DNA from 3 places in the Clostridium sp. CM038 genome. Region 1 is predicted to be linked to each of the others. Evidence: a T-box and tRNA genes for the amino acid it is inferred to sense, from the RefSeq annotation. Region 1 holds a T-box; the other regions hold tRNA genes.

Region 1 (5,648 bases):
CTTTTTTAGTAAAAGTTGATGGGGTAACTATTTTTCATGCTGGAGATCTTAATTGGTGGCACTGGAAAGAGGACAGTTCAGAGGAGCGATCTGAAGCAGAGGCTTCATTTAAAACTCACATAGAGAAATTAAAAGAAGAAAAATCTATCGACATAGCTTTTTTTCCTGTAGATCCAAGACTTCAAGAGTTTTATTATATAGGCGGAGAATATTTTGCAAAAGAAATTAGGCCTAAACTACTTATACCTATGCATTTCGGAGATGAAGTAGCTATTACTAAAGAATTTGCTAGTATAATGAGAAAAATTAACATAAAAGCAGTTGAAATAAATCATCCTAGGCAAGAGATAATATATAAAAAATATTTTTAATATATATGGATAGAAATAGTTATTTATGTCTATAATTTAAATAACCAAATAAAAAAGCATCACATGCAGTATTTTTTAGTCCCCCTAAATTAATATTACATGTGATGCTTTTTATATTTAGGTGGATTTATGATGCAAAACTTATAAAATAATTAAAAACTATAATTTCTATTTACATAATTTTATAATTGTGATAACTTTATTATTATAAAGCAGTAAGTAGAAAGTAGGATAGATTAAATGAGAACAGAAACTAAAAATGAGAACGTTTTAAATTATATTTACATTATTATAGGGACTACAATACTCGCAGCAGGCATAAATATGTTTTTGGCAAAATTTAAATTGGTAACAGGTGGAGTAGCAGGTATTGCCATTGTCATTCAATATATTGCAGAAAAGCATTACGGAATAGGAGTGCCTCTATGGTTTACCAATATTGTGATAAATATACCATTGCTTATCATTGCTAGAAAACTTAAGGGGAAAAAATTTGTCGGTAAATCCATGTTTGCTGCGGCATATCTATCTTTCGCGTTGTTTTATACAAGCTTTATACCGATGCCACAGGTCGATATTTTGTTGGTTAGTATATTTGGTGGAGTATTTGTTGGTATAGGCTTAGGGTTTGTATTAAGAGCATCAGCTAGTACTGGAGGAACTGATTTAGCTGCAAACATCATAAAGGTTTATTTAAAAAATATGCCAATAGCTAAAATTATATTAGCTATTGATTCGATTATAATACTAACAGGTGCTTTTGTATTTGGTGTTCAAAAAGCTATGTATGCACTAATATCTACTTATATAGTTAGTAAGGTTATAGATGGTATACTTGAAGGAATAAATTATTCTAAAGCGGTATTTATTATTTCAAATAGTTCTAAGGAAATAGCGGAAATATTAATGAAGGATTTAAAGAGAGGTGTAACAGGAATAAATGCTACTGGAATGTATACAAATGGACCTAAACAGGTGCTATATATAGTAGTTGGCAAAAATGAAATAGTACCTCTTCAAAAAATGGTTAAATTAATTGATGCCAACGCATTTATTACTGTTGCAGATGTAAGAGAAGTATCGGGAGAAGGATTTACAAAATAAAATACAAGTATAATAGGCAACATTTTCAAAGTATATTTTGAAGTCTTCATGTAAAGACTAAATTTAGAAAGGAAGTGATTATACATGGATGATAGATTAAATAGTAAACCTATTATATTTGACCACCCAGAGAAACTTACGCAGGGTGTATCTTTAGAAAAAGATGATGTTGTAGCAAAAACTTTCATTAATGAAGAAGATGGATGTGTGAAATGTAACATTGTTCTTGAAAATAAGGCTACTGGAGAAACGGCAAAGAGAGATGAAGTTATTGGTGAGATAGTTGAAGATGAAAATGAAGATGAAGAATTTGATTAAATAGATATACTTGTTTAAAAGAATTATAATATATATAATTAAGAGAAAAACTTAAGGGATGCCTAAAATGATTGAAAAATTATTTTAGGCATCTATTTTTATTATAAAAATATTTGACATTTATTATTAAAAATATTATAATTTTAATTGAATATAAAAATAATTAAAACATATACTAATATTTAAATATAAAGACTGTGAAGAGAAGAGTAGATATAAAGGGGTAGTAATAGCGAGTTGGTGATGGTGAAAGACCAATACGAAGTTTATATCGAAGAACATCTCAGAGTTTCTAACCGAAATCTTTAAGGTAGTAGGCTTAGACGGCTCCAATCCGTTAACTGTTGGGCAGTATCAATTGTATAACTCGTATCAACGAATATATAATTATGTACTGATTAGATTGGTCATATTATATGACAAAACTGGGTGGCATAGCGAAATTATAGCCTTTCGTCCCTTTATTATTAAGGGATGGAAGGCTTTTTTTATTATTAAGGTAAATATAAAATTATAAGGAGGGCAATTTTATGGAAAAATTGTTAGTAAAACAAATTTATAGAGAAAAAGAAAAATATGCAGATCAAGTAGTATCTATCTCTGGATGGATAAGAACTTTAAGATCTTCTAAAGCGTTCGGGTTTATAGAAGTTAATGATGGAAGCTTCTTCAAAAATATTCAGGTAGTTTTTGAGGAAGGCTTAGAAAATTTTGCTGAAATAGCTAAATTACCTATAAGTTCATCTTTGACTATAGAAGGGAAACTTGTTGTAACGCCAGAAGCTAAGCAACCATTTGAGATTAAAGCTACTAAAATAGTTTTAGAAGGGATGTCAAATACCGATTATCCATTGCAAAAGAAAAGACATTCTTTTGAGTATTTAAGAACTATTGCACACTTAAGGCCAAGAAGTAATGCTTTCTCAGCAGTGTTCAGGGTGCGTTCATTAACTGCTTTTGCTATACATGAGTTTTTTCAAAAGAGAGGATTTGTATATACCCATACACCAATAATAACTGGTAGTGATTGCGAAGGTGCGGGTGAAATGTTTAGAATATCTACCCTTGATTTTAGCAATGTTCCGCTAGGCGAAGATAAAAAAGTTGATTACGCGCAAGACTTTTTTGGTAAAGAAACTAGCTTAACTGTAAGTGGACAGTTAGCAGCAGAGGCTTTTGCTTTAGCGTTTAGAAATGTTTATACTTTTGGGCCAACATTTAGAGCAGAAAATTCTAATACAGGAAGACATGCAGCTGAGTTCTGGATGATAGAGCCTGAAATAGCATTTGCGGATTTAAAAGATGATATGAAACTCGCAGAAGACATGATGAAATATATAATAAAATATGTTATGGAAAACGCTCCAGAAGAGATGGAGTTTTTCAATAGTTTTGTAGATAAAGGTTTAATTGAAAGATTAAATGGTGTTGTAAACGCAGAGTTTGGCCAGATAACATATACTGAGGCTGTGGATATTCTACAAAAATCAGGAAATGAATTCCAGTACCCGGTAACTTGGGGCTGTGATCTTCAAACTGAGCATGAAAGATATTTAACAGAAGAAGTGTTTAAAAAACCATTATTTGTAACGGATTATCCAAAGGAAATAAAATCTTTTTATATGAGAATAAATGACGATAATAAGACAGTTGCAGCAATGGACTTACTTGTACCGGGAATAGGAGAAATTATCGGTGGAAGCCAAAGAGAAGAAAGACAAGATATTTTAGAGGCTAGGATGGAAGAATGTGGTCTTAATAAAGAAGATTACTGGTGGTATTTAGAGTTAAGAAAATACGGCGGAACTAAGCATGCTGGATTTGGACTAGGGTTTGAAAGAGCTATTATGTATATTACAGGTATGAGCAACATAAGAGACGTTATCCCATTCCCAAGAACAACTGGGTCTGCTGAATTTTAACGACATTTCAGAAGGAAAGTCTCCCATTTGTATAAGTGGAAGTATAAATCTCCTTCTAAAGTCGTCAATGCATCTTCTGCGAAGCTGTTGCGGCTACGCAGGAGATGATTTAATAGTAAATTACAATATTTAAAAGTAGCTCACTATGTGTAGAACAACGGGTTCGGTTTTGAGGTGCATATGTAGTAATTAGCACATCAAATAGCATGTATTTTAATAATAGAATAAGCAGAAGGTTTAACTAACATTCTGCTTATTTTTATTTTTCGCTATTTAGTAAAAATTATGTTCATAATGGTGTTTTTTTTATGAGATTTTTCCTACCAAATCAGTTAGCAATACTGCTTCCAATTCTGCTATGAATAGTTCTGAATGTATAATAATCAATTCACCATGCTTATATCCTTCAAATTGTTTTTCCCGCAGTTGTGGAATGTATTTCTTCAAATTTTTAATAGATTTAATTGCCCAGTTTTCTGTACTTCCACACCAACATATTACTTGCACATTTGTATCCTTAAATGCTTTAGGGATATGCTGAACATGGTCAGCATAATATGCATTATAAATAGTATTTTTAGTTAGTCCTGAAAAGACTGAAGAGTTTATCATTTCTTCACCATAATCCTTTGAAGTGCTTCCAGTCATTAAGAATAAAATAATCGAATTTAATTTTTTGGGATTTTGTAATACTTTTACTCCGACAGAGGCTACCATTTTAGAAACGGGCGTCACAAACCAACTCGGGAATGGTACAAAATCTGGTGCGTCAATAATTGCCTTTTCCATTTGTATTCTTTGATTTGATAAGACTTCAACCAAGATATTTGCTCCCATTGATAAACCGTATGAAGCATAGAGTTTTCCATTATGATTTTTCATAATATAATCATCAATCTCACTTGCTGTCTGTGTAATGGAAGTGAAATCTTTATTTTCATCTGGATTATGTCCATTATAGGCAGGGATAATCAAATAAAATTGCTCTTTCAACTTCTCAATAACTTGTCCAAAATTCTGTTTCCATGTACATGCCATTCCATGAAACATTAATAACTTTGGATTTTCTATATTGCCAAACTCATATACCTTCATCTATTTATTCCTCCTTCTTAATATCATTTGTTGCGTCTTAAAATACAATTGTTTATCAAAACAATGAGTATCTTTTATAATGGTTGTTATCCTTCATTATTTTATTAGATACCTAATACCATATTTATCACAGTTGATATAATTATAGTTAAGAAAGTCAAGTTTTATTATACTGGTATAGGTAATCTTGATTTCAAATATGTTATATTTACTTTTAAGAATTTTGAATTTTATTTGAAATATTTTATATCGTTTAAATCAAATTTTTTATTTGTTATACCCAATTTTTGAGTAGGGGTTAAGAGTTGTTTATCTAATGTTTTGTAAGGAATACAAAAATTATAGTATGTCCTTAATATTGTAATAGCATATTGTGCATATTTGGGGTTGAAATTAGCATAAACGTAACTTTTACATTCTCCTCTTGCAGTAGTAAATGGTCTCTCCAATATTGATAATCTTCGATGGATTTGTTGCATAAAAGAGTTTACTGCATATTTATTTACATTTATTAGCAACCTTGCTAAATGATCTGTATCGTAGTCAGAAACATTAGTTGTACAATTTATAATTCTTGTACCTTCATCAATAGATGGTAGTGAGTGTTTAAGAAGTCTGTTTACCCACACTGGATAACTATGCCCTCCATGCTCAATAATATTATGGAATTTTATCTTCTCCATCAGTTTTAAAATGGCAACATTAGTATCCTATATTTTGGTAATCTCATTTGTTTTCTTCCATTCTTTTAACAACTCTCTCGCTTCCACATATTCATTATAGGCTTCTTTATTTGTTTTTCCTTTTTCAACTTTACAAAGGAAATGTAATGCATTGC
Region 2 (5,648 bases), 1.0 Mb from region 1:
TGTGACGGCGTGCTTTTTGTAGAACGAGCCAACGAGTTACGATATGTAGCAAGGTTAAGTACTTAAGGTACGGAGCCGAAGGGAAACCAAGTCTGAATAGGGCGCATAGTTGCATGTCGTAGACCCGAAACCGGGTGACCTATCCATGGCCAGGATGAAGCGGAAGTAAAATTCCGTGGAGGTCCGAACCACGTTGGTGTTGAAAAACCATGGGATGAGCTGTGGATAGCGGAGAAATTCCAATCGAACTCGGAGATAGCTGGTTCTCCTCGAAATAGCTTTAGGGCTAGCGTCGATTAATTGAGTAATGGAGGTAGAGCACTGAATGGGCTAGGGGCTGACAACAGTTACTGAACCCTATCAAACTCCGAATGCCATATACTTTTATTTCGGCAGTCAGACTGCGAATGATAAGATCCGTAGTCAAAAGGGAAACAGCCCAGACCATCAGCTAAGGTCCCAAAGTGTAAGTTAAGTGGAAAAGGATGTGGGATTTCTAAGACAACTAGGATGTTGGCTCAGAAGCAGCCACTCATTTAAAGAGTGCGTAATAGCTCACTAGTCAAGAGATCCTGCGCCGAAGATGTCCGGGGCTAAAACTTACCACCGAAGCTATGGGTGTACACAATTGTGTACGCGGTAGAGGAGCTTTCTGTACTGGCTGAAGTCATACCGTAAGGAGTGGTGGACGGTACAGAAGTGAGAATGTTGGCATGAGTAGCGAGAGTTAAGTGAGAATCTTAACGGTCGAAAACCTAAGGTTTCCTGAGGAAGGCTCGTCCTCTCAGGGTTAGTCGGGACCTAAGCCGAGGCCGAAAGGCGTAGGTGATGGACAATCGGTTGATATTCCGATACCACCAATGGACGTTATTAGAAATGGGATGACGCAGGAGGATAAGATGTGCACACTATTGGATGTGTGTCTAAGCATTTAGGCGGAGCAAGCAGGCAAATCCGTTTGCTCTTAACGCTGAGATGTGATGGGGAAGGGAATTTATTCCCGAAGTATCTGATTCCACGCTGCCAAGAAAAGTCTCTATCGAGGATATTGGTGCCCGTACCGCAAACCGACACAGGTAGGTGAGGAGAGAATCCTAAGACCATCGGAAGAATTGTTGTTAAGGAACTCGGCAAATTGACCCCGTAACTTCGGGAGAAGGGGTGCCTACGTAAGTAGGTCGCAGAGAATAGGCCCAAGCAACTGTTTAGCAAAAACACAGGTCTCTGCTAAAGCGAAAGCTGATGTATAGGGGCTGACGCCTGCCCGGTGCTGGAAGGTTAAGGGGATTACTTAGCGCAAGCGAAGGTATGAACTTAAGCCCCAGTAAACGGCGGCCGTAACTATAACGGTCCTAAGGTAGCGAAATTCCTTGTCGGGTAAGTTCCGACCCGCACGAATGGCGTAATGATTTGGGCACTGTCTCAACAACACATCCGGCGAAATTGTAGTGCAAGTGAAGATGCTTGCTACCCGCGATTGGACGGAAAGACCCCGTAGAGCTTTACTGTAGCTTAGCATTGAATTTCGGTATTGTCTGTACAGGATAGGTGGGAGACTGAGAAACATGGGCGTCAGCCTGTGTGGAGTCATCCTTGGGATACCACCCTGACAGTACTGAGGTTCTAACTGGAGGCCATGAATCTGGTCACAGGACATTGTTAGGTGGGCAGTTTGACTGGGGCGGTCGCCTCCAAAAAAGTAACGGAGGCGCCCAAAGGTTCCCTCAGCGCGGTTGGAAATCGCGCGAAGAGTGCAAAGGCAGAAGGGAGCCTGACTGCGACACTTACAAGTGGAGCAGGGACGAAAGTCGGGCTTAGTGATCCGGTGGTACCTCGTGGGAGGGCCATCGCTCAACGGATAAAAGCTACCTCGGGGATAACAGGCTGATCTCCCCCAAGAGTCCACATCGACGGGGAGGTTTGGCACCTCGATGTCGGCTCGTCGCATCCTGGGGCTGAAGTAGGTCCCAAGGGTTGGGCTGTTCGCCCATTAAAGCGGCACGCGAGCTGGGTTCAGAACGTCGTGAGACAGTTCGGTCCCTATCCGTCGCGGGCGTAGGAAATTTGAAGGGAGCTGTCCTTAGTACGAGAGGACCGGGATGGACAAACCTCTGGTGCACCAGTTGTCACGCCAGTGGCATCGCTGGGTAGCTATGTTTGGAAGGGATAAACGCTGAAAGCATCTAAGCGTGAAGCCCACCCTGAGATGAGATTTCCCATAACTCGCACGTAAGTGCGGTGTTAGTAAGACTCCTGGAAGACCACCAGGTTGATAGGTTAGAGGTGTAAGCATGGTAACATGTTCAGCTGACTAATACTAATAAGTCGAGGGCTTGACCTAAATATATAATTAGAAATAAAGCGATACTTCAAGCGTAAGCGAGAAGACTAGTTCACTGTGCAATTTTGAGAGAATATTTATTTTCTCAATCTAGTGATTATGGCATGAAGGTAACACCCGTTCCCATACCGAACACGAAGGTTAAGCTTCAATGCGCCGATGGTACTGCAGGGGTGACCTTGTGGAAGAGTAGGTTGTCGCTAGGTAATGTTCCGCGATAGCTCAACGGTGGAGCACTCGGCTGTTAACCGATAGGTTGAAGGTTCAAATCCTTTTCGCGGAGCCATTTTTATTTAAAGTATACAAAGCTAATTATTAGCTTTTTTTTTATTTTTTGAAAAATTATAATAAATAATATACAAATTTTAAAAAATAGATATGAGCTTTAGTAATAACTTATATTTAGTTTAAATATATAATTAAGTATCAATAAATTTATTTTATTGATACTTTTATCTTTTTTAGAAAGTAATAATTATAAAATTCAGCTATATACAAAGGCTTTTTATTTAAAGGTAGAATATATGAATATATATCTAACGAAAAGCTAGGAGGTATCGTATATGAAAGAATATATAAGCAAAAATCTAAGAAATATAGGAATTGTTGGACATAGTGGTTCAGGAAAAACCACATTAATGGAATCAATATTATATTACACTAAAGCTATAGATAGATTCGGAAAAGTTAATGATGGTACTACAATTAGTGATTACGATATTGAAGAAAAGAAAAGAAAAACGTCTATTTCTACATCAGTGGCTTTAAGTGAATGGGGAAATATAAAATTAAATTTAGTAGATATGCCTGGATATTTTGATTATGAAGGAGAAATGATTGAGGGGCTAAGAGCTGTAGATATGGCAATGATAACTGTTTGTGGGGTATCAGGTGTAGAAGTTGGAACTGAGAAGGCTTGGGAATATATCAATGATCATAAGCTACCTAGAGCATTTTTTATTAATAAGCTAGATAGGGAAAATAGTAATTTTCAAGTTGCTTTGCAACAGATAAAAGAAACATTTGGAATATCCGCAGTACCAATTCAATATCCTATAGGTAGTGAAGAAAATTTTAGCGGCGTAATAAATGTCATATCTAGAAGGGCTCAAATATTTAATCCTAAAACACACGGGATGGAAGATAGTGATATTCCAGAAGAATTAATAGATAAAGTGGATGAGTGTAAACAGATGGTTATGGAAGCAGTTGCTGAAACAGATGAAGTTCTATTAGAAAAATATTTCAATGAGGGTTCTATAAGTGAAAAAGAAATATATCAAGGTCTTATAAAAGGAGCTTCTATGGGAGAAATTACACCTATAATGTGTGGATCTGCTTTACTTGGTATAGGAATGAATACGTTGCTAGAAGATATGGTTGAATGCTTCCCTTCTCCAATTGAAACAACTATGTACATTGCAAAAGGTATGAAAAACAATAAATATACGCAAGTCAAAATTGATGATATGGGTCCATTCTCAGCATTAGTATTTAAAACTATTGCAGATCCTTTTGTAGGTAAATTATCTATGTTCCGTGTTATTACTGGAAAAGCTAAAAGTGACACAATAGTATATAATACTAATAAAAATAAAGAAGAAAAAATAGGTGCTATGTATTTTTTAAAAGGAAAACAACAATTTCAAACTCGAGAAATTGCGGCAGGGGATATAGGTGCAGTTGCAAAACTTCAATGCACGACTACTGGAGATACTCTCTGTGATAGAGCGAAACTAATAATGTTTGATACTATGGAGTTCCCACAACCAGTTTTTTCAAGAGCTATTGTAACTAAAGCTAAAGGTGATGAAGATAAAATATCTAATGGATTAACAAAATTGTTAGAAGAAGATCCTACATTCTCAATATCTAGGAGCGCAGAAAATGCACAAACTATAATCTCAGGATTAGGATCTACCCACTTGCAGGTTATAGTTAGTAAATTGAAAAATAAATTTGGAGTTGAAGTATCATTAGAAATTCCAAAGATTGCTTATAGAGAAACAATTAAAAGAACTTCTGATGTCCAAGGAAAACATAAAAAGCAATCCGGAGGACATGGCCAGTATGGTGATGTAAAGATTAAATTTGAGCCTAGAATAGACGGTGCAGATGATTTAGAATTTATTGATGCGGTGGTTGGTGGAACAGTTCCAAGGCAGTATATACCTGCTGTTGAAAAAGGGTTAAGGGAATGCATTAGGCATGGTGTACTTGGAGGATTCCCAGTTATAAGACTTAAAACAACGTTACATGATGGTTCGTATCATGCTGTAGATTCTTCTGAAATGGCATTTAAAATGGCAGCGTCGTTAGCTTACAAGAAGGGCATTAAGGAATCAGATCCTGTTTTATTAGAACCAATTATGCATGTGGAGGTCACATGTCCAGAGGACTATATGGGCGATATTATTACGGATATAAGCAAGAAAAGAGGTAGAATTTTGGGGATGGAGTCTGTTGAAAGAGGTCAGAAAGTCATAGGAGAAGTACCTCAATCAGAATTATTTGATTATGCAACAGATTTACGCTCAATGACTGGTGCTAGGGCAAATTTTAGAGTCAAGTTTGAAAGATATGAAGAAGTGCCTCAGGATGGAATTGATAAAATAATTGAAGCTAGCAAGAACCTGGAATAGAAATAAAATAAAGAAATAAAACCATAGGTAGCTACGGTTTTATTTCTTTGTTTTAACGACATTTCAGAAGGAAAGTCTCCCAACTCATATAAGTGAGGGTATAAATCTCCTCCTGAAGTCGTCAATTCATCTTCTTCGAAGCTGTGCAGCTCCGCAGGAGATGATTTAATTATGAATTTTTAGGTATAGAAAAAGAATAAAAGTAAATTATAATAAATGCGCATATTTTGCTCAAAATTACAAAACCTAATGTGAAATATAGTAAAGAGGGGAGAATTAAATGTCTGAATATAAATTAGACATTCCTGGAGAAATTAACTTAAGTGATTACAGCAGCATTCATGATTATATGGGCATAATAGAGCGAAATGATAAGTTCACAATTATTTCAAAAATGAAAAATGCTGATGAAATGAAAATATTATGTGAAATGTTGGAAAATAATTCTTTTACCGTTGTAACACAAGGAGATAAAGAAAATGGCAAATATTACATCACATCACAAAAGGGAAGGTAAAGAGGAAATTAAGAGCAATTATGTAAGTGAGCTATTTGCATAATATATTTAAGAAGGCCATCACTATTAATGTTTGAATATTTTAAAAAAACAAATTAGGAAATAAAACTTTCCGAAATTTGTTTTTGATTTTATAGGAGTTATTAAA
Region 3 (5,648 bases), 1.0 Mb from region 1:
TATTATGTCAAATGCAAGAAAGTGACATTGAAAAAGCTCTTAAGTATAATGGTATATATCTTAAAAAAATAAAATTCAACAATAATGTAATATATTAGACTATTTTGTTCGTAACATATTGACAATAGTAACGCTCTGATTTATAATGGCTAAATGGTTACATGTATTGTTATTCTAAGAATAAATCTTAGAATCGATAATTTATCAATTTGAACTAATAGTCTTATATTATATAAATTATATGAAATTGCTATATTTCGAGGAAAACAGTATTGTAGTTGGGGTGTAATATGCTAGGGTATTGTTAGTTGATAGTGAATTTTATGGATGTTTACTAATTTATTTAATAAAAATTAAAAAGGGGAGAAATAAATGAGCGTACCAAAACAATATGTAATGACCTATGAGGGAATTACGAAATTAGAGGGAGAATTAGAATTTCTTAAGACTGTCAAGAGAAAAGATATTACTGAAAAAATAAAGGTAGCACTTGGGTATGGGGACTTAACCGAAAACTCAGAGTACGATGAAGCTAAAAATGAACAAGCATTTGTTGAAGGTAGAATAATACAATTGGAAAATATGCTTAGAAATGCAAGTGTTATAGATGAAAACGATATTGAAATAGATGTAGTAAGTATAGGATCTATAGTTAAGGTTAAGGATTATGAGTTTGATGAAGAAGTTGAATTTTATATAGTGGGTTCAGCAGAAGCAGATCCAATGATAAATAAAATATCGAATGAATCACCAGTTGGATGTGCACTCGTTGGTAAGAAATCAGGAGCAATTATAGAAGTTGCAGTTCCAGATGGTGTTGGTAGGTATGAAGTATTGGAAGTGCGACGTGGGTAATTGTTTAAAAATTATTTAATTTTTATAGAACATAGGGGTACTTAACAATTTATAATTGGTAGGTGCCCTAAAGAAATATATACATAGAAGAAATATGGCAGAATAAATGATTAGTAATTATTTTCTGACCTGGGAAAAACAGGAGGGATATTAATGTCGAACGAAAAAAACAATGAAGAAAAAAGCGAAGAGAAAAACTTGCATGAACTTGAATCTAAATATAATGAACAGGTAACCATAAGACGACGAAAATTATCTGCTTTAAAAGAAGAAGGCAAAGATCCATTTGATGTGTACAAAGTTGAAAGAACTCATACATCACAAGAAGTTAAAGAAAATTTTGAGAAATTAGAAGGCGCTCAGGTTATTGTAGCAGGTAGACTCATGTCTAAAAGAGTTCATGGTAAGGCAGGTTTTTCTGATATTCATGATAGATATGGTAAAATACAACTATACATAAAAATAGATGATGTAGGCGAAGAAAAATTAAAAGAATATAAAAGTTTTGACATAGGAGATTTTGTAAGCATAACTGGTACACCTTTTGTTACAAAAACTGGTGAGATATCACTACATATAGTAGATTTTCAGCTTGTAGCGAAGGCTCTAAAACCACTTCCAGAAAAATGGCACGGATTAAAAGATCCTGATTTAAGATTTAGACAAAGAGAAGTAGATATAATAATGAACCCACAAGTAAGAGATACGTTTATGAAGAGAATATCAATAATTAAATATATCCGAGAATACTTAGATAACAAAGGATTTTTAGAAGTTGAAACTCCGATTTTATCCACAGTAGCAGGAGGAGCCGCAGCAAGACCATTTAGTACTCATCATAATGCGCTTGATATTGAGATGTATCTTAGAATTGCAACAGAGCTATATTTAAAAAGACTTATTGTTGCTGGTTTTGAAAAGGTATATGACATGGGTAAAAACTTTAGAAACGAAGGAACAGATATAAGACATAATCCAGAGTTTACAATGATAGAATTATATGAAGCTTATGCAGATTATAATGATATGATGGAAATTACGGAAAATATGATAGCTTACGTTTGTGAAAAGGTTCATGGAACTATGAAAGTAAATTATCAAGGAACTGAGATAGATTTTACACCACCATGGAGAAGAATTACTATGGTAGATGCAGTAAGAGAATATTCAGGGGTGGACTTTGATAAAATAGCTACTAATGAAGAAGCTAGGGTTATAGCTAAAGAAAAGCATTTACAATTTAAAAAAGAATTAGAAAATTGCTCAAAAGCAGATATATTAAATGAATTATTTGAAGTATATGTGGAAGAGAAACTAATTCAACCAACATTCTTATGTGATTACCCTGTAGAAATATCACCTCTTACAAAGAAGAAGAGAGGGAATGAAGAGTTTACAGAGAGATTTGAAGGCTTTGTGTTTGGAAGAGAAGTGTGTAATGCATACTCAGAGTTAAATGATCCAGTAGTTCAGAGAGAGAGATTTATGCAACAAGCAAAAGAAAGAGAACTGGGTGATGATGAGGCTTATTTAATAGATGAAGAATTTATGAGCGCATTAGAAACAGGAATGCCACCAACAGGAGGACTGGGTATAGGAATTGATAGAATGGTAATGTTCTTAACGGATTCTTATTCAATAAGAGATGTTATCCTATTCCCTACAATGAAACCAATCCAGTAGTTTAAAAAAATCAAAGGGGTATTTTAGTTAATCTAAAATATCCTTTTTACTTCTTAAGCGTAATCATCAGTGCTTAAAATCATGAAATTTAAATAAAAAATAAAAAACTATTGAATTTTTAATAGTATATGTTATAATGTTGTTGTAAGCAATAATAATCCGCGATAGCTCAACGGTGGAGCACTCGGCTGTTAACCGATAGGTTGAAGGTTCAAATCCTTTTCGCGGAGCCATTTTTTATTTTTGGAACTCAATATTATAAGAAATCTAATGTATAATAAAATAATTCACTGTGATAAAGAAGAGTAGTAGTAGTACTTCATAAGAGAGGTTGTGGCTGGTGTAAACAATCAAAGTATTATTGTGAAAGGAACTTTTGAGTGTATAGAACTTAAAGTAGGGCATGTGCCAATAAGGGTGGAACCGCGGAAATAATTTTCGTCCCTTGGGGTATAGTCTTTTTTTTGTACGTAAAATAAAAGAGCATGCCTTTATGCGGGTGTGATGGATTGAATTGGTTATATTTAGGGCAAATAGGAAAGAATACAAGATGTAATATTAATATATTTGTAATGACCATTGAGAAGTATATAAAACGAGATATCATTAGATTATAAAAAAATAGGAGGGATTAATATGACATTTGAAAAAAGTATGGATAAAATAGTTGCGTTATGCAAAAACAGAGGGTTCGTATTCCCGGGATCCGATATATATGGAGGGCTCGCTAATTCGTGGGATTATGGTCCTCTGGGAGTTGAATTTAAAAACAATGTTAAAAAAGCTTGGTGGAAAAAATTTGTTCAAGAAAGTCCATATAATGTAGGTGTTGACTGCGCTATACTTATGAACCCAGAAGTATGGGTTGCGACGGGTCACGTTGGAGGATTTTCAGATCCACTAATGGATTGCAAAGATTGCAAAGCTAGATTTAGAGCGGATAAGTTAGTGGAAGACCATATGACGAATCAGGGAGTAGAAGTAGCTAGTGCTGATGGATGCTCAAATGAAGAGTTAAAAGAATATATAGCAAAAAATGAAATAGTATGTCCTAAATGTGGAAAGAAAGACTTTACTGATATTAGAAAATTTAATTTAATGTTTAAGACTTCCCAGGGGATAACAGAAGATGGAAAATCAGAGATATATTTAAGACCAGAAACGGCTCAGGGTATCTTTGTAAACTTTAAAAATGTTCAAAGAGCTTCAAGAAAAAAAGTTCCATTTGGAATAGGCCAAGTAGGAAAGGCTTTCAGAAATGAAATAACACCAGGGAACTTTATTTTTAGAACTAGGGAATTTGAGCAAATGGAATTGGAATTTTTCTGTAAACCAGGTACAGATTTAGAATGGTTTGCATATTGGAAAGAGTATTGTGCTAATTTCTTATATAATTTGGGAATGGAAAAGGAAAATTTAAGATTTAGAGACCATGGAGAAGAGGAATTATCTTTCTATAGTAATGCTACTTGTGACATAGAATTCTTGTTCCCTTTTGGATGGGGAGAATTATGGGGCGTTGCCGATAGAACTGATTATGACTTAAAGAAGCATATGGAACATTCAGGGAATGATTTAAGTTATCTAGATCCTATTACTAATGAAAAATATGTACCATATTGTATAGAACCTTCTCTGGGTGCAGATAGAGTTGTTCTTGCATTCTTAGTTAATGCATATGATGAAGAAGAACTTGAAGGCGGAGACGTAAGAACAGTGCTTCATTTACATCCAGCACTTGCACCATTTAAGGCGGCTATTCTACCTTTAAGTAAAAAATTATCAGAGAAATCGCTCGAAGTTTTTGCTATGCTAGGTAAAAAATTTAACGTAGACTACGATGAAACCGGAAGTATAGGAAAAAGGTATAGAAGAGAAGACGAAATAGGAACTCCATACTGCATAACCGTAGATTTTGATACGTTAGAAGATAATACTGTAACAATTAGAGACAGAGACACAATGGATCAAATAAGGGTAAGTATAGATGATTTAGAAAAGTTTATAGAAGGAAAACTACAATTTTAAATTTTAAATTGGAATAGTTAGTTTGGTTTAGAGAATGGCGTGTAGTATATAATGAGGCTTGAGTAGGCTGTGGTTATACTATGCGTTGTTTTTTTATAGAATAAATCTAAAAAATTATAAAATAAATTTGTAAAATAAATAATATAATATAAAGTATATGGAGATTACATGGAGGGTTATATGAAAAAGGATTTCAATGAATTTAAGGAATTTATAAAAGGAAAAAAAGTTGGAGTTGTAGGTATAGGAGTTAGCAATATTCCTTTAATACATTTTCTAGTGAAGCTTAAGGCAGTTGTTACAGCTTTTGATAAAAAAACTTATAGTTTACTGGGACAGGTAGCAATAGATTTCGAAGAAGAGGGCGTGAAGCTGGTATTAGGGGAAGATTACTTAGATGATCTAACGGGGTTTGATGTTATTTTTAAAACACCATCTATGAGAGTAGATAACCCTGCTCTTTTGAAAGCAAAAAAAGAAGGAACATATATAACTTCCGAAATGGAAGAGTTCATAAAATATTGCCCGGCTAAAACTTACGGCGTAACTGGTAGTGATGGAAAAACAACTACAACTACAATAATATATAATATATTAAAAAAAGAAGGATATAAAACTTGGGTTGGAGGCAATATTGGTACACCACTGTTCGCAAATATTGAAGAAATAACCAAAGAGGATAAAGTAGTATTGGAATTGTCGAGCTTTCAGCTTATGACTATGACGGTTTCTACGGATGTAGCAGTAGTAACAAATCTGAGTGTGAATCATCTAGATATTCATAAGGATATGGAGGAATATATAAATGCAAAGAAAAATGTGTTTAAATATCAACGTGACGGTGATCTGATTGTATTAAATAAGGATAACGCGTTAACTTATGAATTAAGAAAAGAGGTTAAGGGAAAAGTTAAGTATTTTAGTGTATGCGAGAAACTAGAAGATGGTGCATATTTTCAAAATGATAAATTATTCATTATGAACAAGGTAGTGTGTAATCTTGAGGAAGTAAAGCTAAAAGGGATGCATAATGTGCAAAACCTATTAACTGCCTTTTGTGCAACTCAAGATGAAGCAACAGT

The links. A T-box is a leader RNA that pairs with one kind of tRNA and senses whether it is charged. The one in region 1 lies ahead of asnS (asparagine--tRNA ligase), so its partner is inferred to be a tRNA-Asn.
Region 2: it has a tRNA-Asn gene. The T-box ahead of asnS (asparagine--tRNA ligase) is inferred to sense a tRNA for this amino acid. The anticodon was not compared.
Region 3: it has a tRNA-Asn gene. The T-box ahead of asnS (asparagine--tRNA ligase) is inferred to sense a tRNA for this amino acid. The anticodon was not compared.

What each region holds. Positions count from the first base shown of each region.
Region 1 covers NZ_CM143651.1:656,257-661,904, forward strand. Annotated here, with positions in the region: gene ACWJKS_RS03005 (MBL fold metallo-hydrolase) at 1-371, shown strand, start outside; gene ACWJKS_RS03010 (YitT family protein) at 612-1,475, shown strand; gene ACWJKS_RS03015 (hypothetical protein) at 1,560-1,793, shown strand; T-box leader at 1,982-2,257, shown strand; gene asnS (asparagine--tRNA ligase) at 2,324-3,715, shown strand; gene ACWJKS_RS03025 (hypothetical protein) at 4,022-4,810, opposite strand; gene ACWJKS_RS03030 (hypothetical protein) at 5,041-5,439, opposite strand; gene ACWJKS_RS03035 (hypothetical protein) at 5,521-5,648, opposite strand, start outside.
Region 2 covers NZ_CM143651.1:3,770,045-3,775,692, reverse strand. Annotated here, with positions in the region: rRNA gene ACWJKS_RS17370 (23S ribosomal RNA) at 1-2,341, shown strand, start outside; rRNA gene rrf (5S ribosomal RNA) at 2,431-2,547, shown strand; tRNA gene ACWJKS_RS17360 (tRNA-Asn) at 2,553-2,627, shown strand; gene fusA (elongation factor G) at 2,905-4,983, shown strand; gene ACWJKS_RS17350 (hypothetical protein) at 5,264-5,500, shown strand.
Region 3 covers NZ_CM143651.1:3,785,302-3,790,949, reverse strand. Annotated here, with positions in the region: gene ACWJKS_RS17450 (Rossmann-fold NAD(P)-binding domain-containing protein) at 1-98, shown strand, start outside; gene greA (transcription elongation factor GreA) at 373-855, shown strand; gene lysS (lysine--tRNA ligase) at 1,009-2,538, shown strand; tRNA gene ACWJKS_RS17435 (tRNA-Asn) at 2,697-2,771, shown strand; T-box leader at 2,822-2,987, shown strand; gene ACWJKS_RS17430 (glycine--tRNA ligase) at 3,175-4,566, shown strand; gene murD (UDP-N-acetylmuramoyl-L-alanine--D-glutamate ligase) at 4,747-5,648, shown strand, end outside.